Regions from separate parts of the Acinetobacter sp. 161(2023) genome, predicted to be linked through region 1. Evidence: predicted binding sites of a transcription regulator. Region 1 holds the regulator's gene; each other region holds the start of a gene.
The links. The regulator PhoB, encoded in region 1, activates phosphate uptake and scavenging genes when phosphate is short. The targets are predictions, from matches to a motif close to TGTCATNAANCTGTCATAA.
Positions count from the first base shown of each region.

Region 2: WA249_RS10265 (porin) is a predicted target of PhoB. The motif match lies at 7,908-7,926, and genes of this name have one in related genera.
Region 3: WA249_RS14505 (NAD(+) kinase) is a predicted target of PhoB. The motif match lies at 5,533-5,551, and genes of this name have one in related genera.

Region 1 is NZ_JAZEYD010000004.1:146,226-157,093, forward strand. It holds gene gshA (glutamate--cysteine ligase) at 1-1,212, opposite strand, end outside; gene WA249_RS05090 (DUF924 family protein) at 1,381-1,920, shown strand; gene WA249_RS05095 (CC0125/CC1285 family lipoprotein) at 1,980-2,543, shown strand; gene WA249_RS05100 (DUF445 domain-containing protein) at 2,557-3,867, shown strand; gene WA249_RS05105 (pyridoxal phosphate-dependent aminotransferase) at 3,896-5,050, shown strand; gene WA249_RS05110 (MATE family efflux transporter) at 5,157-6,524, shown strand; gene WA249_RS05115 (SDR family NAD(P)-dependent oxidoreductase) at 6,582-7,415, opposite strand; gene WA249_RS05120 (TetR/AcrR family transcriptional regulator) at 7,628-8,299, shown strand; gene phoB (phosphate regulon transcriptional regulator PhoB) at 8,554-9,264, shown strand; gene phoR (phosphate regulon sensor histidine kinase PhoR) at 9,274-10,632, shown strand.
Region 2 is NZ_JAZEYD010000009.1:43,806-54,673, reverse strand. It holds gene WA249_RS10310 (ribonuclease D) at 116-1,240, opposite strand; gene recR (recombination mediator RecR) at 1,570-2,166, opposite strand; gene WA249_RS10300 (YbaB/EbfC family nucleoid-associated protein) at 2,176-2,505, opposite strand; gene WA249_RS10295 (hypothetical protein) at 2,789-3,022, opposite strand; gene WA249_RS10290 (O-succinylhomoserine sulfhydrylase) at 3,206-4,393, opposite strand; gene WA249_RS10285 (alpha/beta fold hydrolase) at 4,528-5,613, shown strand; gene WA249_RS10280 (hypothetical protein) at 5,847-6,311, opposite strand; gene WA249_RS10275 (YARHG domain-containing protein) at 7,112-7,381, shown strand; gene WA249_RS10270 (HIT family protein) at 7,400-7,813, shown strand; gene WA249_RS10265 (porin) at 8,070-9,176, shown strand; gene WA249_RS10260 (DNA-binding protein) at 9,564-9,758, shown strand; gene gmtY (gamma-mobile-trio recombinase GmtY) at 9,932-10,868, shown strand, end outside.
Region 3 is NZ_JAZEYD010000014.1:102,835-113,702, reverse strand. It holds gene WA249_RS14525 (acyl-CoA dehydrogenase family protein) at 1-1,016, opposite strand, end outside; gene WA249_RS14520 (dicarboxylate/amino acid:cation symporter) at 1,173-2,528, opposite strand; gene WA249_RS14515 (glycosyl transferase family protein) at 3,030-4,040, shown strand; gene WA249_RS14510 (YeaC family protein) at 4,235-4,507, opposite strand; gene WA249_RS14505 (NAD(+) kinase) at 4,504-5,412, opposite strand; gene mrcB (penicillin-binding protein 1B) at 5,598-7,994, shown strand; gene WA249_RS14495 (tetratricopeptide repeat protein) at 8,016-8,567, shown strand; gene WA249_RS14490 (NUDIX domain-containing protein) at 8,593-9,495, opposite strand; gene hemP (hemin uptake protein HemP) at 9,631-9,801, shown strand; gene WA249_RS14480 (sensor histidine kinase) at 9,874-10,868, opposite strand, start outside.

The DNA.
Region 1 (10,868 bases):
CCCTGTTAAATCTGTAATGGTTGCATTCGGTGCCCGACCTCGGTTTACCACCTCAGTCTGATTTTTCTCAACCAAGTCTTGCTCTGGACCTAACAGGTCTGGGCTGTCACTTAGCAAACAATAAAGTGCTAACACTTCAAGGAAGCCTGCTGTCGTTTCATCAACACCAATTGCCGAATATGGGTTTACATCAACAGCACGTAACTCAACATATCCCACCCCTCGATTTTTCAAGGCTTGTGACGGCGTTTCACCTTTTTGAGGCACCTGTTTTGGACGTACAAGACTGTAATATTCATTCTCGATCTGCAAAACATGATCATTGATTTGCAACGGCTCACCAGAGGCATCATTTAACCCTAAACAGCTAAATGGCGGGTAAGGAGAATGAACAGCTTTTTGTAAACCATCCAGATAGCCAGTCAAATTATTGTAATGAATACCTAAGCTTTTTTGGGCTGAGTTTTGATAGCCCAATCGCCCCATACGTAAAGCTGTAGCATACGGTAAATAGTATGAACCTTTGATTAAAGGCAACAACTGATGTTTATGTCCGGTCAAGAAACAACGACATACCGTTGGGCTTGCACCCACTAAAAACATAACCAGTGGCGTTAAACGAATAAAATTACGAACGAGACCAAAATAACGATGGCTGCGATAATCCTGCAAACTTAATGATTTTAATTGTTCGTCAGTTTCATGAGCTTGTAACTCAGCAAAAAGTGTATCTGGAAAAGATAAATTGTAATGCACGCCTGAAATGGTCTGCATGCGGCGACCATATCGAATTCCCAACCCACGGCGGTATAGTGTTTTAAAACGACCAATATTAGAGGTACCGTATTGTGCTAGACGAATCCGTTCTTCATTATCGTCTAACATACATGGCATAGACAGCGGCCAGAGTTTCTCACCATTTTCTAAATGACGATGCACAACCGCATGAATATCGGTGAGCTCATGTAAAGCTTCACCAATGGTTGGCTTTGGAGAAGTAATAAACTCCATTAATGCTTCTGAATAATCAGTCGTAATTTGCGGATGTGTTAAAGCTGAACCTAATGCTTTTGGATGTAACTCTTGCGATAAGAACCCATTACTTTGCATACGTAGGCTTTCACGCTCTATTCCACGTAACATGCCTTGTAGTAGCGACGAATCCACCCAAGCAGGAATAACTGATTGAGATGGTGTAGTGGGTTGACTCATGCATTTGCTCGCTTATTAAAGATCACTATATACAAAATTGTGAGATGATACGGCTATTTATATACTCACATCATTCCAGTTTGGCAATTTTTATCACAATCTTGTTATTTAAGACACGAAAGAATTGTGATTTTATTGAAGAATAATTGCTAAAGAGTTGTCAATATCATGAACGAACAAGACATTTTAAACTTCTGGTTTTCTCCTGAACACCGTTCACTTTGGTTTGCAAAAAGTGATGATTTTGACAAAAAAATCCGTGAAAATTTTTCTGACGTTCATCGACAGGCAACTCAAGCAGAACTGTGGTCTTGGCGAAAAACACCGGAAGGCCGTTTGGCAGAGATTATTGTACTAGACCAGTTTTCTCGCAACATTTATCGTGATCAGCCGCAATCTTTTGCCTATGACAGCTTGGCATTAGCTTTGGCGCAAGAAACCATTAGCTTGCAACTAGATGCACAGCTTAATCCAGAGCAACGTTCTTTTTTATATATGCCGTTTATGCATAGTGAATCAAAATTGATTCATGAGTTTGCCTTGAAACTATTTCAACGCCTCGGCAATGAAATTAATTTAAGTTTTGAGAAAAAGCATAAAGTCATTATTGATCGCTTTGGACGCTATCCTCATCGAAATACCATTCTCGGGCGTGTTTCCACTCCAGAGGAAAGCGAATTTTTATTAGAACCGAACAGTAGTTTTTAAAACTTCTTAATTTTTAATACTGAGTCATTTATTTTTTAATGCTCAGCTGGGAGTTCATCATGAAATATCTCTCTCTTTGTTTAGCCTTAGGCACTGCCTTAACTTTAACTGCGTGTGCAACGACTCCAAGTAAACCAAAAACCTTTGATCAGCTTGGCCAGTTTTCAGCATATCCTCTAAATGCCCAAACGTTCCGTATTAGTTTTCAAGCCGACCCAAATATGAGTTATGGCAGAGCTGAAGAAATTACCTTGGTGAAAGCAGCACAAACGACGATACAAAAAGGTTTCCGCTTTTTTAAAGTGCAAAATGATCCAAGTAATCAGAGCCAGAAACCGCCACGTCAGGCTGTGGTTTATCCATCAGCTCCAAGCTTTTACCCATATGGTTATGGTCGTCGCTACCCAGGTTTCTGGCATGATCCGTTCTATGATTACCCACAAGTGGTCAATATCGACCCTGTTCAAGTGTCGTATACTATTGAATGTTATCGGGATCAAAAGCAGGCTCCACAGGATGCTTTTGATGCAACCTTGATCTTGAAGTCAATCGGACAAAAATATGGATTGAGTCCGACAGGAGAGCTGTTGCCACCGCCTGAGCCTCCAGTAAAACAAAAATGAACAGGATAAATTTATGAACATGGCAGAAGAAGTTCACCACGTGCCCAGTCTTAAACGTAGCAAATATTTTGCTACTCTGGCGCTTATTATTGTCGTTGTGCTGTGGATTGCACTGATGGTGGCTGATCGTTTTCTGCCAGAGTACACAAGTTTTATTCATATTTTAATGTTAGGGGCAGAAGCCGGTGTAGTCGGTGGTTTAGCCGACTGGTACGCGATTACCGTTCTATTTCGGAACCCATTTGGTAAGCTTCCGATCCCTAAGTTTTTACGCGACCACACCGAAATTATTCCGCGCAACAAGGCTCGCATTGCAGAGTCAATGGGACGTTTTGTGCAGGAGAATTTCCTATCGCCTCAAGTGGTCGAACGTAGCTTAGAAAAAACTGACTTAAGCCTCGCAATTGGTCAATGGTTAGCAAGCCCACAAAACAATACGCAAGTGGTGCAGCTCATTCAGCAAACCGTACCGAAAATTTTTGAGTTTGTTAGCCAAGATCAAATTGCCAATTTTGTGCAAAACAATAGTGTGCAATGGGTACGTAATACTGAAGTCAATAAACTCGCAAGTGAAATGCTACGCGCGGTATTGGAAAATGACTTCCACCAAGACGTTTTACAGCGTGGACTCGATATCGCCCATGATTGGGTGGTACAAAACCCAGACAAAACCCGTGAATTAACCCGAAAAATGTTTAAAGCGCTTGGTGTCTGGTCACTTGCAAAAGGTGCAAGCTGGATTGGTATTGATGTTCAACAACGTACCATCGACTCACTCGTTGAAAAAGTAGAATCGATGCTGGCAGATGATGAGCATCCATGGCGACAAGAAATTGAAACCATTGCCCACTCTCTCATGCTTGAGCTGGCAAAACCAGACAGCGTTGCTAGCCAACGTCTCAACAGCGGTAAAGATGCCCTTCTCGATAGTCCACAAGTCCTAAATTTCATCAGTGGTGCTGTTACGATTTTGTGTAATGCCATTAAAGAAGATTTAATGAAAGAAGACTCTGGCATTGCAATGAATCTTAGAGCTGCTATTCAGCAACTAGGTGAAAACCTTGTTCAAAATGCTAAAGTACGTGAAGTGCTAAACAAAGAAATGACAGGTCTTGCGCTGAATTTTACAGATCAATATAGCCATAAAATCATCCGCTATGTCAGCGAACGCATTCATGAATGGGATTCGCGCGAAATGATTGGAAAAATTGAAAATGAAGTCGGTGGTGACTTACATATGATTCGAGTAAATGGCGTTGTAGTCGGTGCATTTATTGGTTTAACACTCGGTGTAATCCGGGCAGTGATTGAATCAATTTTATAACTTTAAATATTTTTAATAAGAGAACAATATGCTACAGCTGCAGTCAAAATTGGCCACTCAAGGCGTGACTATTTTTAGCACCATGACGGCAATGGCACATCGTCTAGGTGCACTCAACCTGTCACAAGGCTTTCCAGATTTTCCGGCGCCACAGGCCTTACTGGAAGCCCTATCTCAGGCGACTTTAGCTGGGCATAATCAATACCCACCCGGGGATGGTATTCTCGGTTTACGCGAGCAACTCGCTTTACAATTTCAGCAGCGTGAGCAACTTCAACTTGACCCTGTAACGCAAATCACGATTACTCCTGGCGCGACCATTGCAATTTTTTGTGCCATACAGGCCTGCATCAATGCAGGTGATGAAGTCATTATTTTTGACCCAAGTTATGACAGCTATGGCCCTTCTGTGCAGTTAGCAGGTGGTAAAGCAGTTCATATTGCACTTGAAGCACCTGACTTTAAGGTGAACTGGCAGCAAGTTAAAGATTTGATTAATGACAAAACCCGTATGATTGTGGTGAATACCCCCCATAATCCAACAGGTACCATCTGGGCAAAACAGGATTGGTTAGAGCTTATTGCACTGATTCAAGATAAAAACATTGTGGTTTTATCCGATGAAGTCTATGAACACTTAGTCTTTGATAATCAACAACACTTTAGTGCTTTACATTTTCCAGAGCTCAGAGAGCGTAGTTTTGTGATTGGGTCTTTTGGGAAAACCTTTCATGTGACCGGCTGGAAAACAGGTTATTGCGTCGCTTCACCTGAGTTAATGCGTTTATTCCGCCAGATTTACCAATATGCGAACTTCTGTGGCACGACACCTTGTCAGATTGCTCTAGCGCAATATATGCAACAACATCCAGAACATATTCAAGAGCTTTCGCAGTTTTATCAAACTAAGCGAGATCGATTTAATCAGGCGATTCACCATAGCCGTTTCTTGCTAAAACCGTCTCAAGGTACGTATTTTCAAAACCTTGATTACAGTCAAATTAGACCCGACTTAAACGATGTTGAAATGTGCCAGTTTCTTGCCGAGCAACATAAAATTGTGGCTATTCCTGTTTCAGTTTTCTACCAGCAAGCGCCCGAGTCTTTACGCCTCATTCGTTTCTGCTTTGCTAAAAATGATGAGACATTGCAAAAAGCAGGAGAAATCTTGAATGAATGTTAATAAATTTAGCCACTTAGCACAGTAAAAACACTACAAGTTATTCGCTCCAACTATGCTAAGTTGAATGTCTGCCCCGCTCATCAAAGAGATGGGCGATGGAGAACACATGCCACCAAGACAGTCTTTAATTCACCAGCAAAATCTATGGAAAACATTTTTCGTTTTCTTGCTCCCCCTCATTGCAACCAATATTTTGCAAAACTTGTCGGGGACGATTAACACTATCTTCGTTGGCCAAATGATGGGAGTTGATGCGATTGCTGCCGTCTCAGTTTTTTTCCCTATTTTATTCTTGCTCCTTGCTTTTATTATCGGGATTTCAACGGGTACTACTGTTTTAGTAGGGCAAGCGTGGGGCGCGCAAAATATTGAAAAAGTCCAAAGTGTGGTGGGTTCTACCCTCTTTATGACACTGATTGGTGGGGTAATTACTGCGATTATCGGCGTGTTTTTTGCCCACGACATTTTAGAGTTATTGGGTACTGACCCCAAGGTAATGCATCTGGCTTTGCCTTATGTGCAATGGATGCTGGCGGGTAGCCCGCTTCTGTTTGTTTATATTATCTATACTTCAATTTTACGTGGTGTGGGTGACAGTACCACGCCTTTACTTGCATTGGCTTTAACCAGTGTAATTGGCTTAGTGATTACCCCGATATTGCTTAAAGGTTATTTTGGCTTACCAGCTCTGGGAATTATTGCTCCAGCAATTGCAACGATCACGGGTTATGTTGCTATCTTAATTTTTCTGGCAATTTATCTGAACAAGAAAAATCATCCACTTCGGCCGAATCGTCAGCTTCTGCAACATATCCGTCACAATCCAGAACTAAGCAAAATCATTTTGCGCTTAGGCGTTCCAACCGGCATTCAAATGATTACCACCTCAATGGCTGGCTTGGTTATTGTTGGGTTGGTTAACCATTACGGTTCACATGCTACAGCAGCGTATGGTGCAGTGAATCAGGTGCTCAATTACATCCAGTTCCCTGCCTTGTCGATCTCAATTGCAGCTTCAATTTTTGCAGCACAAGCGATTGGTGCAGGCAAATCAGATCTGTTAGCACGAGTAACCCGCACAGCTTTGGGAATGAACTTTTTATTTACAGGTACCTTAATTGCACTTGGCTATCTATTTTCAAAATATTTAATGGCTTTGTTCATTACCGACCCAACTGTGGTGGTGTTAGGGCAGCAACTTTTATTTATTGTACTTTGGGCAATTTTATTCTTTGGTGCAGGTGCCATTTTTGCATCGATCATGCGTGCCAGTGGAACCGTGACTGTCCCAATGCTACTTAATATTTCTGCTATTTTATTTATTGAAATTCCATGTGCTTACTGGTTTAGCTCAATGTGGGGGCTTAAAGGAATCTGGGTTGCCTATGCCTTGGCATTTGTGAGTTTATGTATTATTCAAGGGCTCTATTACCAATTCATCTGGAAGAAAAAGAAGATCAAAGTTCTTATTTAGAACTAATAAATTCTTATAAAAAAAGCCATCATTTGATGGCTTTTTTTGACTTTAAAATTATTTCATTAACTTGGTCACAATGGTAGAAGCACGTTGATACCCAGTTGGGAACAAACGCTGGAATGCATCAAGAATTTTTGCGTCACTACCAATCAATAAACGACGTTTATTTTTTAATACAGCTTGTAGAATTTGACGAGCTGCTTCTTCAGGTGGAGTACGTAGTAGCTTGTCAAAGTTTTGGATCGATTTCGTCGGGTCCATACCCAAACTATTCAAGCTATCACTCATTTTTGCAGATTTAGCAATATTGGTGCGGATTCCACCCGGATGTACACACAAAGAGCTTACGCCACTTTTTTCAATATCTAACTCTTGGCGCAATGACTCGGTAAAACCACGCACAGCAAATTTAGTCGCGTTATAAGCAGATTGAGTTGGTTGAGCGGTTAAACCAAATAGGCTTGAAATATTAATAATATGGCCATCTTGAGTTTGCTTAATGAAAGGTAAGAACTCTTTCGTTCCGTACACCACACCCCAGAAGTTAATCCCAACGATCCACTCTAAATCTTCGTAGGTCGCACCTTCGACAGTTGAACCTAGAGCGACGCCAGCGTTGTTGAAAATCAGGTTAACTGATCCATGATCTTGAACAGTTTCTTGGGCCCACTGCTTTACCGCTTCACGATCAGACACATCAAGCTTTTTAGTGGTAACAGTAATCGTGCTATACGGTTTTAAAAGCTCAACGGTTTGCTGTAATCCCTTCTCATTAATATCACTCAACGAAAGATGGCAGCCCTGTTTTGCCAAAAGAATTGCTAACTGTTGCCCAATGCCAGAACCCGCGCCCGTAATTGCAGCGACTTTGTTTTTAAAATTTTTCATTGTCCATCCTTTGTTTTTCGATATTTGCACAACCGGTTCATTGCATGTGCAGCTTAGACATCTTTAATATAATTTTGACAATATCCATTGTCAATATAGTACACTGTAATTTCAGATAGAATGGCACAATTCTGCTGAGGGCTTTATCATAGTAAGCATATTTGGCCAAAACCTATAAATTAGGAAACCAATCTTTAGGAAACGACTTATTTATGGCGACTAACGACTCAACCAGTAAAAAGAAAACAAAAAGTGTGAGTAAAGAACGTCAGTTCAAAGGGTTATCTCTATCTGAACGTAAAGAGGCACGCCGAGAAAAACTGATTGAAGCGGGTATCGCGACTTACGGAACGCTCGGTTTTTTTTCCGTGACGGTCAAAGATGTCTGCCAAGAGGCAAAACTCACAGAACGCTATTTTTATGAATCATTTAAGAAGAGTGAAGATTTATTTCAAACCATCTTTTTAAAAATGATTGAAGAATTACAGCAAAACTTAATGCAGGCCGTGATTAAAGCGACGCCCGATCCAGAAAAAATGGTCGATGCGGGATTACGAGCACTACTGACGACATTAAAAGAAGACCCAAGATTGGCTCGTATTGTCTATGTTGACGCAGTTTTGGTACAAGAGTTACATAATCAAGCCACCATTCAAGAAACACTTGCGCAATTTGATCGCATGATTCAAGCCTTTGTTATGCTGACCATGCCGCAAATTCAACACCATGAAAATGAGCTCTCTTTAATCGCAACTGGATTAAATGGATATGTCACTCAAATTGCGATTCGATGGGTCATGGGAGGGTTTGAACAGTCGCTTGAGCAGGTTTTAACCGCATGCCGTATCGTTTTCTTATCTTTATTAGCGCAAGTTTCAAAATAATATTAAAGTTTTTTGACAGCCATAAATGTGCAAAACCAGTTAAGCTACTTCATTGATAAGCTATTGAATGATTTTAAGAAAAATAAAGTCTTCATGTCATAATTTGGTCATACCTTTGCCTTAGTTTTGTCACAAATTATTGCTAAATTTAATTTTATAGACTTTTCTGCAATGAAATTGTCATAATTAATCTTTGTAATAAGCCTGTCATAACTACAAAACGGTTCACCGTTAAATCTATAGGATATTGCGCTGTGAAAGATGACTATATTTTAATTGTCGATGATGAGCTTCCTATTCGTGAAATGATCCATACTTCTTTGGACATGGCAGGCTTTCAGTGTTTACAGGCAGAAGATGCCAAACAGGCTCATCAAATTATCGTCGACCAACGTCCGGCGCTTATCTTGCTTGATTGGATGTTACCTGGAGGCGTAAGTGGTGTCGATTTATGTCGCCGCTTAAAACGAGATGAAAATCTATCAGAAATTCCAGTCATTATGTTGACTGCCCGCGGAGAAGAAGACCATAAAGTACAAGGTCTTGACGCAGGTGCTGATGACTACATGACTAAGCCTTTCTCAACACGTGAACTGGTTTCTCGTATTAAGGCAGTTTTGCGTCGTGCTAATGCATTAAGTGGCGAAAAAACTATTGATGCCAATGGTTTAATTCTTGATCCTGTAAGCCAGCGTGTTAGCTTTGGCAACAATATTTTAGAAATGGGTCCAACTGAATATCGCTTACTTGCGTTTTTTATGACCCATCCAGAGCGTGCATATACGCGTGCCCAGTTGCTCGATCAGGTGTGGGGCGGTAATGTATATATCGAAGACCGCACTATCGATGTGCACATTCGCCGTTTGCGTAAAGTTTTAGAACCGTTTGGTGTTGACCGATTTGTTCAGACTGTGCGTGGAACTGGCTACCGTTTCTCAACACGCGCAGATTTAGCCGCAGGTTAACCAAGATTTATGTATGAACCCTACCCCGTCCCCGAACAGGTACGTGAACAAAAACTTTCCCGCTACAGTAGTTTATGGACGTTTGCCAAACAAGATTTACGGCTTTTATTATTTTTTCTAATTATTGCTGGTTTAGTCGGTTTAGGCCTTGGGTATTTCTGGAGCTGTATTTTTATCGCCTTCGTGGTGTTTTTTACACTCCAGTTGCGTTCTTTATATCTGGTCAATGACTGGATTGCGAATAAGCCTTATGACGTTCCTCCAAATCTTAATGGGATTTGGGGGGCATTATTATTTAATGTTTACCGCGCTCAGCGCCAAGAACGAATTGTTCAAGCCGAAATGGTCGGTTTAATTGACCGAGCACAGTCTTCATTAGTTGCACTTGCTGAAGCCGTTGTTTTAATTGATGACCAACATCAAATCGAATGGTGGAACCCTGCTGCTGAACGTTTGCTAGGGATCAGCCCCCTCGACCGCGGCCGAAATCTATTAACGATTTTACGTCAGCCGACCTTTATTGAATATTTTAACAATATTGATCAGGCACCCGACGGGATTAAACTTCACTCAAATTTTGATGATGACCGCTATGTACAGGTCAAACTCACACGGTTTGGTGGAGAAAGTCGCTTATTGGTGGCTTACGACGTGACTCGTATGCACAACCTTGAACAAATGCGTAAAGACTTCGTCGATAATATTTCTCACGAACTTCGTACGCCATTAACTGTACTGAGTGGTTATATCGAAACGTTTACAGATCAGGAAGATATTAGTCCGCGCTGGAAACGTGCCTTTGATCAGATGCAGTCACAAACCAAGCGCATGAATGCGTTGGTGAATGATTTACTGCTGTTATCAAATTTAGAAAATAATAAAAAAGTTGCAAAAAATCAGATTATTGAAATGCCTAGCTTAATGAATCAACTCTTTGATGATGCTCAGGCCTACAATGCTGATTATGGACACACGCTTAATTTACACATTGATAGCCACTGTGACCTGATTGGTTCTGACATGGAAATCGCCAGCGCGTTTAGTAACTTAATTACCAATGCCATCAAATACACACCAAAAGGTGGAACTATTACGATTGGCTGGCATGATGATGGTGAACATGCTTACTTTAGCGTACAAGACACAGGCATCGGGATTAACCCCAAACATTTACCACGTTTAACTGAGCGCTTCTATCGTGTTGACAGCGACCGTAGTCGCCAAACAGGTGGTACAGGTTTAGGTCTTGCGATTGTAAAACACGTGCTGATGCAACATGGTGCTTATTTAGATGTGCAATCTAAAGAAAATGAAGGTTCAACCTTTACCGTAGTTTTTCCGAAAGAAAGACTATATAACATGGCTTAAAAAGTATTCATTTCACACAAAGGGTGGATATTAAATAGACGCAGTGAAAGATACTTAGCCATTTTTATATATAAGTTATTATGGACATAATTTGATTTTTTTGTCATTGATAAAATCAGATACTATTTATAATTAACCGATATAATTTATTTAATAAATCACATTTTTCTCTCATATCTATTTCATAGATCAGAATTTATGAAATAGATATACTAACTGTACTTTAAAAAATAAGA
Region 2 (10,868 bases), on a different contig from region 1:
AACATTGAATACCTATTATTTTAAACAAAAACTACTCAATTTAAACTATTTACTATTTTTAATTAAAAAAGCCCATCACGAAGATGAGCTTTAAAATTTTAACGATCAAATCATTTTAAATGGATAGACTTTCTTTTTCTTCTTGAAATAACTGAATTAATGGTTGAGTTAATAGCTCGTAACGCCAACCCAAAAGATAATCAGGTAAATCTTGTTCATCCCCTTGAGAAAGAACATGTTGATGAATTGCGTTTAGCCATTTTTTTCTAAGTAATACTTCTTTAGGAATAGAAGTCTCACTTATTGCATGGGCAAGCACCATATCCATTTTATCTAAAGTTTCTTTCGAGGTTACTTTAAAAGGTTTGGCAATTCTGGTTGGCCATTCACTTTCATGAGGTAAATCTTTAAGTAATTCTAGAATCGTTTTTCCATATTCACGGACTACATTTGGGCGAATATCTTTAACTTGCGAGAGCTGAAAATTATTACGTGGATTCTTTTCGACCATATCAATCATGGTTGAGTTTCTAAGAATAAAACTACGTGGCTGATTCGTCGCTTTAACAATGTATTCACGCCATTCACTTAAATTTTGTAGTTGCATCAATTGACGGCGCGAATGACGATAATTACCAACATCGCTATAGAGTAACTCTGTAGGCGTTTCACTAATAATTTCTTTAGTTAAACTACTACAATCTTCAAGAACATAGTCATAAAGCCCTTTCTGCTTAAGCTGTTCTTGAATATGATGCGCTAACTTCATTATATATAGAACGTCATTTGCCGCATAACAGAGTTGCTGAGGCGATAAAGGTCGAGCCAACCAATCAGATCTTGTTTGATCTTTTTCAATGTCAATGTCGAGACAGAGCTTTAGAGCACCTTGGTAACTTACTTGTAGTCCATGGCCTAAGAAAGAAAGACCCACTTGAGTATCAAACACATTAAGTAAGTCTTCTTGATCAGCGTAATGGTAGATTAAATCGATGTCTTCTCCACAAGCATGAAAAATATTTTGCTGTGCGAGAAATATTTTTTTCCAAAACTGACTTAAATCTAATGAAACACCATCCAACAGATAGACATTGCCATTTACATTGACTTGGCATACTCCAAGTTTAGGCCAAAGTGTGTCAACCTTAATAAATTCTGTATCAAGTCCATATATCGAACATTGATCCATTTTTTGCAGAACATCAACCAAATCGGTTTGCTGTTGGATAAACTGAAACATGCTTTCTCAAGTAAATGCAAAGAGTGCTTAGAACTCTGGTATATATAACATAGAAGTAGGAAATTACCACTTAAACCTTTTTGAATACTCTATTTTTGAACAATTTTTCGAAAATAGATAATTTTTTGATCTTTTATTTATATTTTTAAAGTTAACTCCAAATATACATTGTTTAAAATCTATCAGATCTTTTTCATTCTTATGGGCTTTCATATTTTATTTAAAAGATCTTTTGTAATTAAAGACAAAATAATATTTGCCTTTATATAGCTAAATTAATAAATCTGATTCAATTTTATATAGCATTAATGAAACAAGCATCGAAATGCTTATTTCATTCTCATACGATTATGAACTGCCTGACTTAAGGTATGGCTATCTACATACTCCAGTTCACCACCTTGCGGTACACCTTGAGCAATACGTGTCATTTGTATGGGTAAGTGCTTAGTCGCCTCTACCAAATAATGAGCGGTCGCCTGTCCCTCTACAGTCGCATTTGTTGCCAAAATTACTTCTTCAATTTTGCCTTGACTTAAACGCTGAATCAGATAAGGAATACCAATTTCTTCTGGGCCAATACCATCTAAAGGTGAAAGATGCCCGCCTAAAACATGGTATTTACCACGAAAACTTCCGCTTTGCTCAATCGCCATGACATCTGCTGGTGATTCAACTACACACAATAGTTGATCTTCTCGCTCAGTTGAGGCACAAATATCACAAATTTCATGTTCAGTTAAAGAATGGCAAACACTGCACTCATGAATATAACTTGAAGCTTCATGTAAAGCATGGGCTAATGCAAACGCGCCTTCTCTATTTTTCATCAAAAGATGTAATGCCATACGTTGAGCCGACTTCGGACCAACGCTAGGCAATATACGTAAAGCTTGAACGAGTTGTTCAAATCTATCACTAAACACAGAATTTCCTTAGAACATGCCCGCTAAGCCAGGTGGCAAGCCCATACCAGAATTCGCTTTTTGCATTTTTTCTTCAGAAATAACTTCTGCTTGACGTACAGCATCATTTACCGCTGCAGCAATCAAATCTTCAATCATATCTGGTTCATCTTGAAGTAATTCAGGGTTAATTTCGATACGTTTTACAAGATAGCGACCATTCATGGTTACTTTAACCAAACCGCCACCAGCTTCTGCGTGAACTTCAGTTTGAGCAAGCTCTTCTTTCGCCTTTTTTATATTTGTTTCCATATCTTTTTGCATGCGCTGCGCTTGCTGCATGAGCATATTGATATTCATAACTTTACTCCGTATCTCTATCAAATCTTTAAAGTATTATTCGTTATCTGGTAATACTTTATAAAAACTTAATCTCATTGAACCAACCTATGCGATTAAAATACATACAGATTAGTGCTTTGAACTCAAATTAATCCGTAATTCTGACACAATAGACTAATGTTTTCTATCAGTATCTCTCGCTCTATTTCACATAGCTACATGAGTAACATGCTTACACTTAGGCACACTTCATAAATACCTAAATGTTAGACATTAAAAAGTCTTATAAAAATTTGAATCACTATTGAGATGCCTGTAACCCTTTATCAATTGTTTTATATTCAGTTAGAGGAACTTTTTTAAAGGAAGTATTTGCTTCTTGAATAGATTTATCTGCTTCTTGCACCGATTTCTCTGCATTGTTAATCAACAAGGTTGTCTCATTTTCTGGGTTCTGATTCGGTTTGGTCAGCAATTTGTAACCCACTACCCCGATTACCCCCACTACAACAACGATAGCAATAGGCTTAAGCATTTTAAAACTCACATTTCTTTTAATTAAATTTAATTTCTTTATAACCTGTGCTCTTAGCTCTCATTTGAATAAAAATGTAGGTTTTTTATTGTAATTCTGAAATTTGAATAACATTTAAATAAAAAAACCATCTCGATTAAAGAGATGGTTTCATGAACAAGATAGCTATTTCGATCGAGATAATTAGATTAGATCGAGACCACGTGAGATATCACGAATAATATCGTTAATATCTTCTAAGCCCACAGATACACGTATTAAACCCTCTTGGATGCCTGCTGCGGCTTTTGCTTCAACAGAAAGTTTGCCGTGTGTAGTCGTTGCAGGGTGTGTAATTGTTGACTTCACATCGCCCAAGTTACCCGTAATAGAAATAAACTTGGTATTATCGATTACCTTCCAAGCACCTTCACGTTCGCCTTTAACAACGAAAGAAACAATCCCACCAAAACCACTTTGCTGTTTAGCAGCAAGTTCATGACCATCTTGAGTTGGCAAACCAGCGTAATAAACTTTTTCTACTTTTTCATGAGTAGTTAACCATTCTGCAAGAATTTGAGCACTCTCACAGTGTGCTTTCATACGCAAGCGCAAGGTCTCTAAACCTTTTAAGAAAACCCATGCATTAAATGGACTCATTGATGGTCCAAGCGTACGAACAACACCAAAAACTTCTTCTAATAACTGATGATTACCGACCACAGCGCCGCCTAATGCGCGCCCTTGCCCATCTAAATATTTAGTTGCAGAATAGATTACAAGGTCTGCGCCAAATTTTAATGGTTGCTGCAAAACAGGTGTACAGAAACTGTTATCAATCGCCAGTAATGCACCATTTGCATGAGCAATATCAGCAAGTGCTGGAATATCTGCAATTTCAGCTAGAGGGTTAGATGGTGACTCAACAAATAGAAGTTTAGTTTCTGGACGTACTGCATTTTTCCATGCATTCAAATCACATAAATCAACAAATGTAATATCTACACCAAACTTAGCAATATATTTTTCAAATAAGGCAACAACTGAACCAAAAACTGCTCTTGAACAAATAACATGATCACCGGCTTTTAGATATGCCATAGCAACTGACAAAATCGCGCCCATTCCAGAGCTTGTCGCAACAGCTCGTTCAGCACCGTCTAAAGCTGCTAAACGTTTTTCGAACATCGATACAGTCGGATTAGTAAAACGAGAATAGATATTTCCTTGAACCTGACCAGAAAATTTTGCTGCAGCTTCAGCCGCATTTTCATATACAAAAGATGAAGTCAAAAAAATCGGTTCGCCATGTTCACCTTCAAAACTACGAGTATGTCCGGTACGAATGGCTAAGGTATCAAGTTGGTATTCTAAATCATCAGACTGGTTCATTAAATGTTCGCCTTTACTGGTCATGTACTAAAAACTATCATCATTTTGAGTGTCTAAGGTATTTAAGGTCAAGGTAAACCTTAAAATTATCGCTTAGACTTTATTCAACTTTAGTAAATAGTTGGCAAAGCAAGATGAAACTCATAAAGTCCCTTGTCTCTGAACAAAGTCAAATCAAGCACCTTTCTGCCCGACTATTTCATTCAAAAACATTGGTTCTGTCACAAAGCACTCCATTTGAGGTGATTGGCGAATTCAATCAAACGCGTATTCGTTATTACGCAGCAACACAAAAAAAATTTAAAGAGCCTTTAGTGTTTGTTGCCCCACTCGCAATTAATATGGCGATATATGATTTATATCCTTATCGTTCTCTTATTAAGTACTTTCAAAATGCGGGCTTCGATGTCTATTTAGTCGATTGGGGACATTTAAAATTTAAAGATAGACATCTTAACTTTTTATCATTTATTGAAGATTTCATTCCTAAAGCAATAGAACTCATTCGCGCACATTCGGGAAGTGAGCAAATCTCGCTTCATGGCTGGAGTATGGCAGGCATATTCGTTACTTTATATGCTGCTCTGAACCAACCCAACCATATTAAAAATTTAATTGTTCTTGGTAGCCCAATAGATAGTTATGCATCTGGCCATATTGGTAAGCTCTATCAAACAATAAACCATTTGATTAGTCGCAATAAGAAGATTCAGGAACGTATTTACTCTGGATTGCCAAAACGTCTGATTCATAGTCCCGGAATTTTAAATTCATTAGGTTTCAAAATTCTTGATCCTAAAGGTTGGTTAGATGGACATGTGCAATTGCTAAAAAATCTTGATAACCTACAATTTGTACAAGAGCATGCCACCCTAAGTAACTTTTTAAATAATATGATTGACTATCCGGGTGGCATTAATCAGGACATGTTGTTTAATGTCTGGCTACAAAATCCGTTAAAACGCGGCTTTATTCAGTTAAAAGATAAGAAAATCGAATTAAAAAATATAGATTGTTCCCTCTTAGTTGGCGCGGGTCGTAGTGATCAACTGGTAACTGCTGACGCTGCTTCTCCATTAAGTCAATTGACAAGCAGCCAAGATGTCACGTTTACTCTCATCCCTGGTGGTCATTTAGGCCTAATGTCGAGTCAAGCAAGTGCTCTGGAGTTTTGGCCAAAACTGGCGGCATGGTTGGCTGAACGTTCAACGCAAATTTAAGGATGTGGTATTGCTGACTCTGCCTGCACATTAGAAAGCTCATTAAAGCGATTAAATATTGATATTTTCTGGATGCTCCAATAAGCAAACAAACAGTAAGTACTGAAGATGCTTATTTAAAACAAAGTGACTAATGATGATGTGAAAACCCCATTATTTAAAGTAAGCACATTTCTATGAAACTTTTTTATAGTCTAAAACACTAAATTTGTGAAATTTTAGAAAGCTTGACGTTATGTCGGTACGTGAATAATTTTTTTGTAATCAGGTGATTTAAAGTAATTAACAATCATTTGTGCACTTTTTTCAGACACAATCTTAGTTTGTTCCATTTTTGTTAAATAAGGATTGGTATGTATACAGCTCGGCAGCAAAGTATTTGCAAGCGGAGGAAAATTTTCTCTTCCTCCTAGAGTGATTTTTTCAATGAAACTTGCCAACCACATAATGTACTCACCCTTATTCTTAAATGCTGGCATTAAGCTAATATCGAGCTTAACTGCACACTCCTCGGCAGGTTTATTTAAGCATTCTTCAAAATCAATAAAATTATATTTTAGTCTGTATGGAGTTCCTTTTATCTCTTGTCTGATCATATTTATTAAACTATTTAGATGCTCAATAATATCTTTTGAGAAAAATTTATCTTCTTCAGATTTTTTATAAACTCTTTCAGCAATGAGTAAAAACTGTGGCATTTCCTATTTCCTTTTAATTTTGTCTCCGATGAATAATCAGATCCTTTAAGGAAGTATAATGAATATAACATTGCTATATGTAAGCAGCTTAGAGTAAAAAGTAACCAAAATAGTAAACAAGAAAGTAAGCCGCACAACCAGTCACACAAATTAAATATAAAGCCAATTACGTCTCAATATATAGATTTAAATTAATATACTTCGAAATAACTTTTATAAAAAAAAGCCCATTTCAATTATAGAAATGGGCTACAAAAACAAAAAACTATCAAACGCAGCAATTAAGGACAATATAATAGAAACTAAAATATGTAAAATCAATACATCTTTCAATTAAATTGTAAACTAAGATTAATTTTGACTTATTTATATTTTACAAATCAAAAGGAAAAGTCCCTTTCCATCTAGTTTAAAATAGATCCAGTGAATTCTACTTAACTCATAATCAAAAAAAGCGTGACAATTATCACACTTTTTATCTTTCTAATGTCATTAATATTTTTTATTAACCTCCTTTCAAGTTTAAATCGCTTATTTAGCAAATGAAGGAGTATATTTTTCTATCTTTATTAAGAAATAAAGTAAATTAATTAGGAATCAAATTCTGGAAATATATATAAAATTCACCTTAAGTTTATGTTTTTATTTGATTTTTATAAGATATTGATATCTAAGGTTTTTATTTATTTTGTGAACAATTTATCAACCAAAATAACACTTGAGTAATTAATAGTCATTGAAATATTAGTAATAAACCTTATATTGAGTACAGGTTCATACCTTTAACTGAGGAAACGCTCATGAATAAATTTATGGTTGCAGTCTTTACTGGCATGGTGAGCATTGCTGGTTTAAGCGTTCAAGCTGCAACACCTGAGCAAGAATGTCAGAAATTGCAAGACGATTATAATTTGATTTATGCATCAAAAGGCTTTTGTTTTAAAGATCCCGATGCTAAAGAAAAATATGGTAATGAGAACTGTCATACGACAAAACCAAAGTTTTCTGACAAAGAGCAACAACGTCTTGATGCTATTAAAGAGCGTCAGAAAGAATTGAAATGTAAATAATTTTTAAAGGAATAATACATGGCATACGATGATCAAAATATCTTCGCAAAAATTTTACGCAATGAACTTCCAGCGATAAAAATCTATGAAGATGATCAAGTTCTCGCTTTTATGGATATTATGCCTCAAGCCGATGGTCATACATTAGTTATTCCAAAAACACCTGCTGTAACGCTCCTTGATTTACCACCAGAAGCAGCAGCATATACCATACAAATTGTTCAGAAGATTGCGAAGGCAATGGAAAAAGCTCTCAATTTAGAAGGTATTGTCTTAATGCAACTTTCTGGAGCAGCGGCAGGACAAACCGTTCCACATGTCCATTTTCATCTTATTCCTACAAATGTGCATCAACTTGGACGCCATGCTGTAGAGTTAGGAGATCAAGAAAAAATCAAAGCATTAGCTGAAAAAATTAAAGCAGCTCTTTGATTTTTAATGTATTAAAGCGGAGTTAAAACTCCGTTTTTTTTTCGTCTAAAAACTATAAAAAATTAATATAACTAATTTATTTCTAAATTCCAGCTGTCATAAAACTGTCATTTATTTTTCACGCCCCTGTCACAAAATTTACCGATACTGCTTAGCAAGTTGGTGAGCTTTTGTAATTTTTTGTACACAAGTCAACTACAAAATAAATAGTTAACTAGGCATATGCCATTTTTAAATACTTTTTGGAGAAATCTCAATGAAGAAATTGCTACTCGCTGCCGCAGTTGCAACTTTGAGCATAAACGCGGTGCAAGCAGCGCCAACTTTGTATGGCAAACTGAATGTTTCTATTAACCAAGTTGACAATAAAAATTTCGATGGAAAAAGTGACGTTACCGAAATTAACTCAAACGCTTCTCGCATTGGGGTAAAAGGCGAAGAGAAATTAACTGACAAGCTGTCTGCTGTTTATTTAGCTGAGTGGGCAATTTCCACTGATGGTTCAGGTTCTGATAGTGATCTTAGCGCTCGTAACCGTTTTATCGGTTTAAAAACTGAAGGCGTTGGTACATTAAAAGTAGGTAAATACGATTCTTACTTTAAAACTGCTGCTGGTAATAACCAAGATATCTTTAATGACGATACACGTTTAGATATTACTAATATCATGTATGGTGAAAACCGTTTAGATAACGTAATTGGTTTTGAATTAGACCCTAAATTATTAGCTGGTATAACTTTCAACATCATGGCTCAAACTGGTGAAAGTACTACTGATAATAAAGCAGGTGAAACTGGTAAAGACAGTAAAAATAATGGTTTTGACTCTGTATCAACTGCGCTTGGTTATGAAAACAAAGATCTTGGCTTAGCAGTTGCTGCGGCAGGTGACTTTGGTATTAGAGGTAAATATGCGGCTTACAGTCTGAAAGATATTTATACAGATGCTTACCGCGTAACAGGCTCATATGACATCGCAAAAACAGGTCTTGTAATTGGCGCTTTATGGCAACACGCTGAACCTACTGATCAGTTGACTGCATATGGTCAAACATACAAAACTGATGGATCAGTTGATAAAGCTGGTAAAGCTTACCGTGATTTACAAGAAGAAGCTTATTCAATAACAGCTGCTTATAAAATCCCGAACACCAAACTTAAAGTGAAAGCAGAATATTCGTCTGCTCAAACACAAGTAAGTGGTCTATCAGATCGTACAATTGACTTATACGGTGTAGGTCTTGATTACCAAATCAACAAACAAGCTCGTTTCTACGGCATTGTTGCTCAGCAAAAACGTGACTGGTTGAGTGATAACGACAAACAAACAGTTGTTGGTACTGGTATCGAATATAACTTCTAATCAGTTACATTCAATTCATATCTAAAATAAAAGGGCTAATGTTATTACTAGTTGGTAATAATATATAAAACCCCTAAAAAAGATCCCTAACAGGGATCTTTTTTACTATTTATAGATTATTTCTTACTTTTAATGTAAATTTTTCAATGAATATTACTAGTAAAAATTATATAAATATAAAATCTACACACAAGTAATTACTATCCTAGTAATTATGAAATAATAAATCTAATTTAATATTTAAAAAATAATAATTAAAAATATAAACAAAACAATTAATAAATATTATATTTAAATAAAACTAATCATTTAATTAATATTAATTATCTTGACTTAAATAATTATATTCGATATTTTTTGATCAAATTTATTCAGAGTTTATCTAAAATGCTCAAATCTATTAAGCAAGTAAAAGATGATTTTTTAATTTCAGGAAAATCTATTGCCGAGTGGTCAAGAGAAAATAACTTTTCTCCTGACCTTGTTTATCGGATTCTAAAAAATAATAGAATCCCACGGCGTGGTGAAAGTCACAAAATTGCTGTACAACTTGGTATCAAGTGTCAGAAAGCTATAGATTAGTTTTTGATGCAGAAAGTATAAAGACCCATGCGCCAACATGAGTCTTTATAGGTTTGTCTTTTTACGTGCCGTAGCAAGACATTTCTATTCTATGAGACATTAATAACTTTATCAATGTTTACGTACTTTCTGCTTTTTTTCTTAACTTTTAGTTTAAGTGGATAAGTATATAGATGGTAAAAATAATCGCTAAAATAGTAGAGGATAATTCTGGTGTTTATCTTGAAATACCAGTTCTGTTGGACGAAAATCAACAAGTTCTCATGCCACTTTTAGAATATATTCTTACATTAAAAAGAAATGGCAAAAGTTATGCAACTCTTTCGCAATATGTAAATGCATCAAAACTTTTGTTGGAATATATGAATGCAAATATTAATTGTTTTGCTACTCCCCTGTCTTTATTCGAAGGTTTTAGTAGTCGATTATATACTGGAACTATTGGGAACGATGGCTTAGACCCCTCGGGCCTGTATTGGTTACCTCATAGTAAACAAGTCTCTAGAACATATATCACTGCATTAACGAAAATAACTGATTGGCTGTCTGCTAAATATGGTGAAATCCCAGTAAATCCTTTAATTGAAGCTGACAGTTTAGAGAAACGCCTTAATTACGCAGCATGGTTTCGCAAAAATCAACACAACTTTTTGGGGCATATTAAAGATAAATATATTAATTCTACTGTTCTTTACGTTCGACAAATTCAAGGAAAACGCCCTTTAGGAAAGCAATTTCAGGATGCTATAGAATTTCCTGAAAAATATTTTGAAGCTTTCTATTGTCAAGGGATTGGTGGAGCTGTAGATGCAAGAGTTGCTATACGTGATCAACTTATTGTATTACTCATGCATGGTGGTGGATTGAGAGAATCTGAAGCTTTTCACTTATGGATTGAAGATGTCCTCATTGACCAACTTAATCCTTCAAGTGTTAAAGTTCGAATTTATCATCCAGCAGACGGAAAAGCTCCCCACAACTGGCGTGGACGTTCTGGTAAAACAACCCGAGCAGCATATTTAAAAGAAATATATGCTTTAAGCCCGCGAAATGACCTAATCGGAAAAAAACATGTCGGTTGGAAAAGTCGAGTAACTGACAGTAAAGATG
Region 3 (10,868 bases), on a different contig from region 1:
CCAAAAAGTTGGAGCAAGTTGTCTGCGACCTTCATTTGCATATCGCTACTGAAACTTTTCAATGCCGCAGCCGTTTCTACATCTAGTTTGCCTTCTTGATATAAGGCAACATTTCTTTCATAAAAAGCCGCTGTAGCAAGCTCATCAATTTTTGCTTGTGCTAAAACAAAACGAGTATTTTGGAACTGTGAAATGGGGTGACCAAATGCTTGGCGCTCTTTTACATAAGCGGTTGCCAAATCAATTGCACCACGAATTGCACCAATTGCAGTAGATGCAATTGCGGTACGTTCACGAGGTAACTCTTGCATTAAATAAGCAAAACCTTGCCCAGCTTGACCAAGTAACTGGTTTTTAGGTACTTTCACATTGTCAAAAAACAGCTCAGATGTGTCTTGAGAATGCAGGCCGATTTTGTCTAAATTTGTGCCTTTCTTAAAGCCTTCCAGATGTGTATCTGCTAATAATAATGACACACCTTTTGCTCGTGCTTGAGGATCAGTTTTTACTGCAAGCACAACAAGATCAGCATGTTGTCCATTTGAAATAAATGTTTTTGAACCATTTAATAAATAGTGATCGTCTTGCAAAATGGCACTGGTACGCATTGATTGTAAATCTGAGCCTGCCCCAGGTTCAGTCATACCAATTGCACCAACAACTTCACCTGTTACCATTTTCGGTAACCAGTATTGTTTTTGCTCTTCTGTCCCGATATGTAAAATATACGGTGCAGCAATTTCAGAGTGACAAGAAATAGCTGTCGATAATGCACAAAAACCGGCACGTGCAGATTCTTCAACCAGCATTAATGAATAGTAAGTTGGAACCCCATAACCACCATATTCTTCTGGAATATCCACGCATAAATAGCCATTTTCACCCAGTTGATTCCAAACTGAACGAGGCATGATTCCTTCGCGTTCCCATTGGTCGTAGTGTGGCGCAATATGCTCACCCATAAAACGTTTAAAATTATCACGGAATAATTCTAAATCTGCATCGTATGCCAACATAATATTTTCCTTCAGCTTATTGTTTTATCTAATCTCATGCTGTGCATGCTAATCATTTTTTTCACAACTGTCATGGCTTAGCTGCTCATTAATACTGTACTTTTCAGTCAGCCAATAAAAAGGAAGCCTGAGCTTCCTTTTTATTAATATTTATTTTTAGTGAGATGCTTCAGCAGTTATACTTTTCTGCTCAAGCATTTTTCTATCCACTTCTTCTGGATTATTTAAGGCTTCATTTAATTTATCTTTATCCAAAGCCCCGACCCACTTAGCAACAACAATCGTTGCTAGAGAGTTACCAACAAGGTTAGTTAAAGCGCGTGCTTCTGACATGAAACGGTCAATACCTAAAATCAATGCCAAACCTGCAACTGGAATATGTCCTACAGCAGATAAAGTCGCTGCCATCACAATAAAGCCAGAGCCAGTTACACCCGCCGCACCCTTAGATGAGATTAAGAGTACTAATAACAAAGTGATTTGATGTTGAATATCAAGCTGAGTATTCGTTGCCTGAGCAATAAAGATTGCTGCCATAGTCAAATAAATTGACGTTCCATCAAGGTTAAATGAATAACCTGTTGGAATAACCAAACCGACTACAGACTTTTCACAACCTGCAATTTCAAGTTTACGTAACATACGAGGCAAAACAGATTCAGAAGAAGATGTACCAAGTACAATTAAAAGCTCTTCACGAATCAGGCGAATCATTTTGAGGATACTGAATCCACTCATACGACTGATTGTACCCAAGATCAAGAAGATAAAGAGTAGACACGTAATATAGAAGCAGAGAATGAGTTGCCCTAATTGTACGAGTGAACCAACGCCATATTTACCGATGGTGAATGCCATTGCACCAAATGCACCAATCGGAGCCAGTTTCATGACCATATTCACAATGTTAAAGAACACATGTGCAACTTGGTCAATAAATTTTAAAACTGGACGTCCAGCATCACCTAACTTATGTAAAGCAAAACCAAAGAGAATTGCAAAAAGAAGGACTTGTAAGATTTCACCAGTTGCAAATGCGCCAACAACCGTATCTGGGATGATGTGCATTAAGAAATCAATGGTAGATTGTGACTCACCAGAACTGACGTACTTTTGAATGCCCGAGGTGTCTAGAGTTGTAGGGTCAATATTCATCCCTACACCCGGTTTAGCAATGTTAATTACAACAAGACCAATCAGAAGTGCAATTGTTGAAACAACTTCAAAGTACAACAACGCGACGCCGCCAGTTTTTCCGACTGACTTCATGCTTTCCATGCCAGCAATACCGCTCACCACTGTACAGAAAATAACGGGTGCGATGATCATCTTGATCAAACGAATAAAGGCATCACCTAATGGCTTGAGTTTCTCACCTAAACCTGGGATATGCTGTTCAACACCATTGACAATTTGCGTTGTGCTTGGGGAAAAATGTCCTACCAAAACACCCGCAATAATCGCAATAATCACTTGAAAATAAAGTGATTTATAAATCGGTTTTTTAGCCATAACTTTACTTCAATCTATATTTCCAAGTCCGTTGGAAATACCAAAATGAAACGTCTATTCTTTACGAATACACAGCCCTAACCTTTCACATGAACACCGCAAAAGGGAAACGGTTCTTTGTAAACAAAAAACCTTCCTACTACCTCAATGAAAACAAAAAAAGCTGTTTTCTAAAACAGGAGAATACCTGAAGTTTCTAACCACTTTGAGTAGTTAGAAATAACCTCTTACTTTTTCAATAAAAAGCTGAAGATATAGGAGAATCACAGAAAATTATGATATGAGTGCTCAAAAAAGCACGAGAAAGTGTACTCGAATTAAATTATGATTCGGTTAAATTTTTGGCTAATACGCGCAAAAAACACTCATGTGGTCCTAAGACTTTAGTATAAGAAACACTTTTGATATTTTTTCAGCTACGTTTTATGTCATATTGATAAGTACTTGTAGACATTTCATTTTGAGCTGCCTACCCCCTTATTTTTACTGTTTTGAATTACCATGAATACTAAACGTAATATCTATAAAGATGCTGAACATCCCTTTGCTCAATATGTCCGTATTTTAGGTAAGGGGAAAACCGGATCTCGATCACTGAGTTATGAAGAAGCCTATCAAGCTTTTACCATGATTTTAAAAGGTGAGGTTCTTGACGTTCAGTTGGGTGCTTTTTTAATGCTGCTTCGAGTTAAAGAAGAATCTATTGATGAACTCGCGGGATTTGTTCAAGCCACTAGAGATCAACTCAATTTTCAGCCATTAGAGGTTGACTTAGACTGGTCATCTTATGCTGGTAAGCGTAAACATTATCCTTGGTTTTTATTAGCTGCCCTTACGCTTGCTCATCACGGCTATAAAATCGTAATGCACGGCGCTTCTGGACATACGATTAACCGAGTCTATACTGAACAAGTTTTGGAATATTTAGATTATAAAATTTGCCATTCTGAACAAGAAGTACGTACACAACTAGCAGAGCAAAATTTTGCCTACTTACCTTTAGATGTGATTTCACCAGTTTTAAGTGAACTGATTTCTTTAAGAAATGTAATGGGATTACGTTCGCCCATTCATACTTTAGCCCGCTTAATCAATCCTTTTAATGCTAAAGCTACCTTACAAGCGATATTCCATCCAGCTTATAGAACCTCTCATCAGCATAGTGCACTGCGCTTAGGCTATCAAAATAGTGCAGTTATTAAAGGTGAAGGTGGTGAGTTTGAGCGAAATCCAGATGCAAAAACACTCATTTGTGGCATTAAAAATGGTGAACTCTATGAACATGAGTTGCCAAAGCTCACACCTGAACGCAGTCCAATTGAAGAAGAATTAGATTTAGCAACTTTTAAAGAAGTATGGGTAGGTCAACAGCACCATGAATACGGTGAAATGGCAGTAACAGAAACCATCGGAATTGCACTATATACCATGGGCGTTGTTGCTAGTTTTGAAGAGGCGATGCAGAAAGCAAAAGTGTTATGGGAAACACGTAAGTCTATCCAAAAAGACTGATACAGCCTTATACACCGTGTCTTTTCGATATTGTTGCATATAGGCAATACTTACTTTTCAAAGATGAAAAGTAACAAAAATCTTTCGTTGAGCAAACAGTACGTTCTTGTACTGTTACTCAACAGGCGACATCCATGTCGCCCACGCGATAGCAAAGGCTAATACGATTTATTCTTTTATTCTAAAATGCGGCTTTAAACAAAACGAATTGGTTTAAATTCTGGCTCGTGTTTGTGATGATCATCTTCACATACCTCACCCTCTTCTTTCGTACCACGGTCAATATAACCACTGCGCTGTTCTTCTGGTAAGTTCTTTAACTCCCAAGCAATTACAGCTTGCATACAAGTCTCACGCTGCTCTTTTGTTAAAACAACGCCATTTGGCCATTTACCAATTTCTACTGCTGTTTTTAAACGCTCTACAATCTCAGGGTTTAAAATAGATAGCATTTGTTCAATATTCATGATTCATCTCTTTGGAAAGATTCAAAATCTTGGTTCCAACCAAGCTTGGTACGGCAGGCCATATAAAAATCATAACCTGGTGGATGCAATAAACTTAGTTTAAATGGATGCTTGCGGATGTGTAAACTATCTCCAACATTGAGCGATATGCTATGTTGACCATCTGCACTCACCATAGGTAACACCCGATTTTCGCGAATAACAATCTTAATTTCGCTTTGACCACCGACGACAATAGGTCGTGATGACAGTGTGTGGGGATGCATTGGAACTAGTGCAATAGCGTCCATACTTGGATGTAAAATTGGGCCACCGCCTGACAATGCATAGGCCGTTGATCCGGTTGGAGTTGAAACAATTAAACCGTCACTATGCTGGCGATAAACATATTGGCCATCAATATTGAGCTCAAAGTCAATCATATGAACCGATTTACCCGAATGCAAAACGACATCATTTAAAGCAATTGCATCATAAATGACTTCGCCATTTGTTCGCACTTCCATTTCAAGTAAGAAACGGCGATCAAGTTGAAAATGTCCTTGAAGGACTTGATCAAGTTTAAAAATGGCTTCTGAAGGTTTGATATCAGTTAAAAAACCTAATCGTCCACGGTTGATACCAATTACAGGGGTATTGTAACGGACCAAAGCTCTTGCCGCATGGAGTAAAGAACCATCACCTCCAACTACAATAACTAAATCAGCAACTTCACCTAATAAATGACGGCTTACTATCTGTGCATGGTCATAAGGTACTAATTCGGCTGTTTCCTGATCAAAAAGGGGGTTCAAACCTAAGTTCAACAAATGATCATGAATTAAACAGAGTGTTTCTACAACTGATGATTTGTCTGGTCGACCGATTAACCCGACGTTTCTGAAGGACTTATGTGAAATTTGCACGAATGAGTAAGCTCCGCTGCGATACTTGCCTATAATAACATTAACCTGATTAATTTAAAAAAACATAACTACAAGATGCTGTAAAATTCAATCTAACTTTTCCAATTATTCACAGTTTTATCATTGCAAATTGATGACAAGCTATCGCATCATTACAGACATTGTTAGGGTTTTATCTCATTTTTATGAAGTTTGAACGTGGTATCGGTTTCTTTGCACTAATCTTTTCCATTTTGGTCATTGGTGCTTTTATTGCTCTTAGTATCTATCTGATTCGTTTAGATAATATTATCCGTGAAAAATTTGAAGGACAGCGGTGGGATATTCCTGCCAAAGTGTTTGCACGACCTTTGGAAATTTATAACAACGCGCCTATTACTCAAGAAAATTTCACTCAAGAGTTAAAACTATTGGGTTACAAAACTTCAAGTAATTATGACAAGTCTGGAAGTTACGTTGCTCAAGGCAGCAATATGTATATTCACACACGTGGTTTTGACTACGGCGACAGTGTTGAACCTGAACAAGTCTTAGAGTTAAGTTTTGCAAATGACCAAGTTGCTGATGTTCGAAGTACCAAACCTTCTTCAACCGGCGTTGCACGCTTAGAACCGCTACTCATTGGAGGAATTTATCCTCAACACAATGAAGACCGTTTACTCATTAAATTGAATAATGTTCCTAAACCACTCATCGAAGCTTTAATTTCTACAGAAGACCGCAATTTTTATCATCATCATGGTATTTCAATTCGCGGTACTGCTCGTGCTTTGGTCAGTAATGTTACTGGTGGAAAGCGTCAAGGTGGCTCAACCCTGACTCAACAATTAGTTAAAAATTTCTATCTCACTCCTGAACGCACATTAAAACGTAAAGTGAATGAAGCATTAATGGCTTTACTCATTGAGCTACATTACAGTAAAGATGAAATTTTAGAAGCCTACTTAAATGAAGTAAATCTGGGCCAAAATGGTAGCTACTCAATTAATGGCTATGGTTTGGCTTCACAATTTTATTTTGGTTTACCATTACGTGAGCTTAATGTTGCACAACAAGCTTATTTAGTAGGATTAGTGCAAGGCCCTTCTTTATATAACCCTTGGAAAAACCCTGAAGGTGCAAAAAAACGCCGCGATACCGTGTTAAATAACATGCTCGTGATGGGTTATTTAACTCAAGCCGAATATGAAACTGAAATTACACGTCCTTTAAATGTCTTAAGTAAACCAAGTTTAGGTCCTGCAAAATTCCCAGACTTTTTAGATATTGTGCGTCGTCAATTACGTACAGAGTATCAAGAAAGTGATTTAACCAATCAGGGCTTACGTATTTTTACGACCTTAGATCCAATTACTCAAACTCAAGTTCAAAATGCGTTTAAAGCTTCAGTAGATCGTTTGGCTAGTAGTAATCCATCTCGTTTGAAAAATTTACAAGGCGCTGTACTGATTGCACATCCTGAAAATGGTGAGCTCGTTGCAGCGGTGGGTTCTACACAAGATTTTACTGGTTTTAACCGCGCTTTAGATGCAAAACGTCAAGTGGGTTCTTTGTTGAAACCTGTGATTTATTTAAGTGCTATTGAATCTGGACGTTATAACTGGGCAAGCCAAATTGATGATGCTCCGATTAGTGTTCCTGTAGATGGTGGTAAAAGCTGGACACCAAAAAACTATAGTGGTGGTGGACATGGCGTAGTGAGCCTGAGTGAAGCATTAGCGAACTCATATAACCTTTCTGCTGTACGTTTGGGTCAAGAGTTTGGTCTATCTACATTTACCAATAATTTAAGAAAGTTTGGTGTTGAGTCAACAATTCCTGCCTACCCTTCTATTTTCCTTGGGGCAGTCAATATGTCACCAATGGAAGTTCTAGGAATCTATGAAAACTTCGCTACAGGCGGTTTTAAATATCCAACTCGTGCGATTCGATCTGTCGTAGATGCCAATGGTCGTCTGCTTGACCGTTATGGTCTTAAGGTGCAACAGACGATTGATCCATCTGTTGGCTATATCATGAATTATGGTTTACAACAGGTGATGTCTTCGGGTACTGGCCGTTCAGCCTATAGTAGCTTATCTCCAGCTTTAAAATTGGCGGGTAAATCAGGTACAACTAACGATACACGTGACTCATGGTTTGCAGGTTACTCAGGTAATCATGTGGCTGTCGTGTGGTTAGGTTTAGATGACAACAATGTTACTGGTCTAACAGGTTCATCTGGTGCATTGCCAGTGTGGACTAATGTAATGAAACAGTTACGCCAAACGCCTGTGAATCTACGTCAACCAGACACTGTACAGTGGCAATGGATTGATCGTGCATCAGGTGATTTATCTGCGCAGGCTTGTAATGGTGCTATGTATATTCCGATGCTAACCCATACGGTTCCACATCGTGCGACACCATGTGCAGCGCCTTATTATCAAGTTGATCCAACATATACGCCACAAAGTGATAACACAACGCCAGCTTCTCAACCGGATAATACCGATAGCTATATTCGTGATAGTGAAAATCAGATGCAACAAGATCTGTCAAATAACTCACATGTGATTTCAAGTGGTAGTTATAACAACTAAGTGTTAACAGGAAAGTAGGATATGTTTAAGAAAGGTGTTTTTTATATTGGTGCTGTACTTATGGTCGGTTGTACAACTTTGCCTGATCATTCTGAGTCCAAAGAGAAAACACCAACTCCACCTGTAAAGAAAAATACGGAAACGCCAACGGGTGTAAAAATTACACCTTATGAGCATCCGGAAATTCAACGCAAAAATTTACAGGTCATTGTCCCACAGCAAAAGAAGCTCCAACGCTTTAGTGATGATGGAAGTCAGTTACCTGCATTTAAAGTCTTAATGCAGAAAACTGAGCAGGCTTACAGAAATCAGCAATGGTCAGAAGCTGAACGTTATGCGCTTCAAGCACAGCGTTTAGCGCCCCAAGCAGCTGAGACTTATTTATTTCTTGCACTTACGGCAAATCATAAGCAGCAATATTCTAATGCTGAGTCTTTAGCACGACGTGGTTTAAGCTTTGCTCAGAGCCAAGCCATGAAAAAACAGCTTTGGCTAACCATTTTAAAAGCTGGACAACAACGCAATAATCAAAAAACTGTTCAAGAAGCACAACAAGCATTAAAAGCTCTCTAGCTTTTAATGCTTGTTTATTTTCTTATTAAAAATTACGAATGCCTGCTAAGCCATATGCACCATGCTGCTGTGCAGTAGGTAAATCATCAGGATGCACTCCCCCCAATCCAAAAACTGGAATTTGGCTATTTTGGGCTAGATCAGCGAAACGCTCCCAGCCTAATGCCGCGGCTTCTGGATGAGTCATTGTTGGCTTTACAGGACTAATAAAAACAGCATCACAGCCAATCTGCTCAGCCTGCTTTAAAGAAACTGCATCATGACAAGCGGCAATATGACGTACGCCCACTGTTAAATCACCCTTATGCAAATTCATAAGCTGAGATTGTTTTAAATGAACGGTCTTTATCTGTTTTTTTAACTCAAGGTCCAATTGCTGCCAAATATCTATATTAATGATTAAGTGTGATAACTGATTTTCATCTAAAGCACTTAATTGTTCTAAATATCTCTGATCAGAACCATCTTCTTCTATACGCCAATACAATAAAGTTTCACTGTTATCTACAGATGTAAGCATATTGCTGATTTTGATGAAATGAGGCCAATAGAGTCGCTTTATGATGTCTTTATTGGCTTTTGGAAAGTTTAAGTGAAGTAACTGTTCCCTTGTGTACCATGCCCATGGTTGATGAATAAGATTTAATAGCTCATCAGGCACATAACTATGGAATAAATGTAAATTGACAATAATGTCATCATACTCATGGTGAATATAATCAAATTGATGCCAATCTTTTAAACCAATACCCACTTCTTCATAGATTTCACGGCGACAGGCTTCTTCGGGTGTTTCACCCTGCTCAACCTTTCCTCCCGGAAACTCATGCTTTCCACCTTGATGCTGCTGCTCTTCGCGCCATCCAATTAGTACTTTTCCACGATGGATCAAGATTGCTATAGCGACATCGACGATTGGTTTGGGCATTTTTTACTCTCTAAAGTTTTTCTCAAGTGTAAGCAAATTTTATCATTTTATAAAATCTTAAAAATCTCATTGACAGACCTATTCGATAATGATTATCATTTAAATCGTTCAATAACATACCACGGAGCACAACAAATGAACGCACCTTTTAGCTTATTCACTCGTAACAATGAAACAGCTCACGCCTTACCAATGTTACATTCTAATAACCTTTTTGCATTAGGCCGTGAAATCCGCATTATGCATGCTGGCGAGGAATATCGTTTACGTCTCACTCGCAACAATCGTCTAATTTTAACTAAATAAAAAATACACTCGCGTTTCAATAATATTCGTGGGAAAACAAAAAATGGATAGCATGGGTAACCATGCTATTTTTTATAAAGGAAGATTAACTTCCACCCTTAAGCCACCCTGTTCAGCATGCATAAAATGTAATTCGCCATTATGCAATTCAATAATTTTTCGTGTAATCGAAATTCCCAACCCTGAACCTTGCTGCTGAGTGCCTAATACCCGGAAAAAGCGCTGTCCTAAACGTTGCAATACCTCATCATCTACACCATTTCCCGTATCTTCTACAGAAATCTTAATGTGCTGTTCATCTTGATTAATCTCAACATGAATAAAGCCTAAAACTGGGCTATAACGAATGGCATTATCAAATAAATTTCTAAAAGCAATAAACAGTAATTCTTCATTCGCAAACGTTTTAGTTTCTATTGATAAGGTACTTGTCTCTATCAAAATCTGTTTAGCTTGTGCATCTACATTTACAGTTTCTATAACTCTGGCTAATAAGTAATTTAAATCGATAATCGTCTTAGGAAGTTCTGGCTGTTCTGCTTCATTAGGTTCCAAGCGAGCAAGAAGGAGTAAATTTTCAAGTATTTTTGTACTTTTTGAAACGTCTTCTTGTATACGCTCAAAGTCCTGATGAAGTTCTGGAACATGTTGATATTTACGCTGTAGAACCTGAAGACGCATTTTTATAGCAGATAATGGAGATCGTAACTCATGAGAAGCATCTGCGGTAAAACGCTGTTCAGCCACTAATGCCCTTTGCAACCTTGCAAGTAACTGGTTTATAGCATCAATCACAGGTTGAATTTCTGTAATGACATCTGGATCTTGAATTGGTTCTAGATTTGATGCAGTTTTTTGAGCAATACGTTTGGATAATAGGCTCAGAGCAGCTAATTGTTGCTTGGTACACCAACGTACAATTGCCCATTGTAAAAGCCAAAATAACACCATGAGTGCACTATAACCTGCAAGCGCTTTAAAAACCTCTTCAATACGGGTACTCATTGGCTGAAAGACTTCGACATGTAATTGTGAGTCTACTTGCGGGGCAGCCAGACTACGCCATA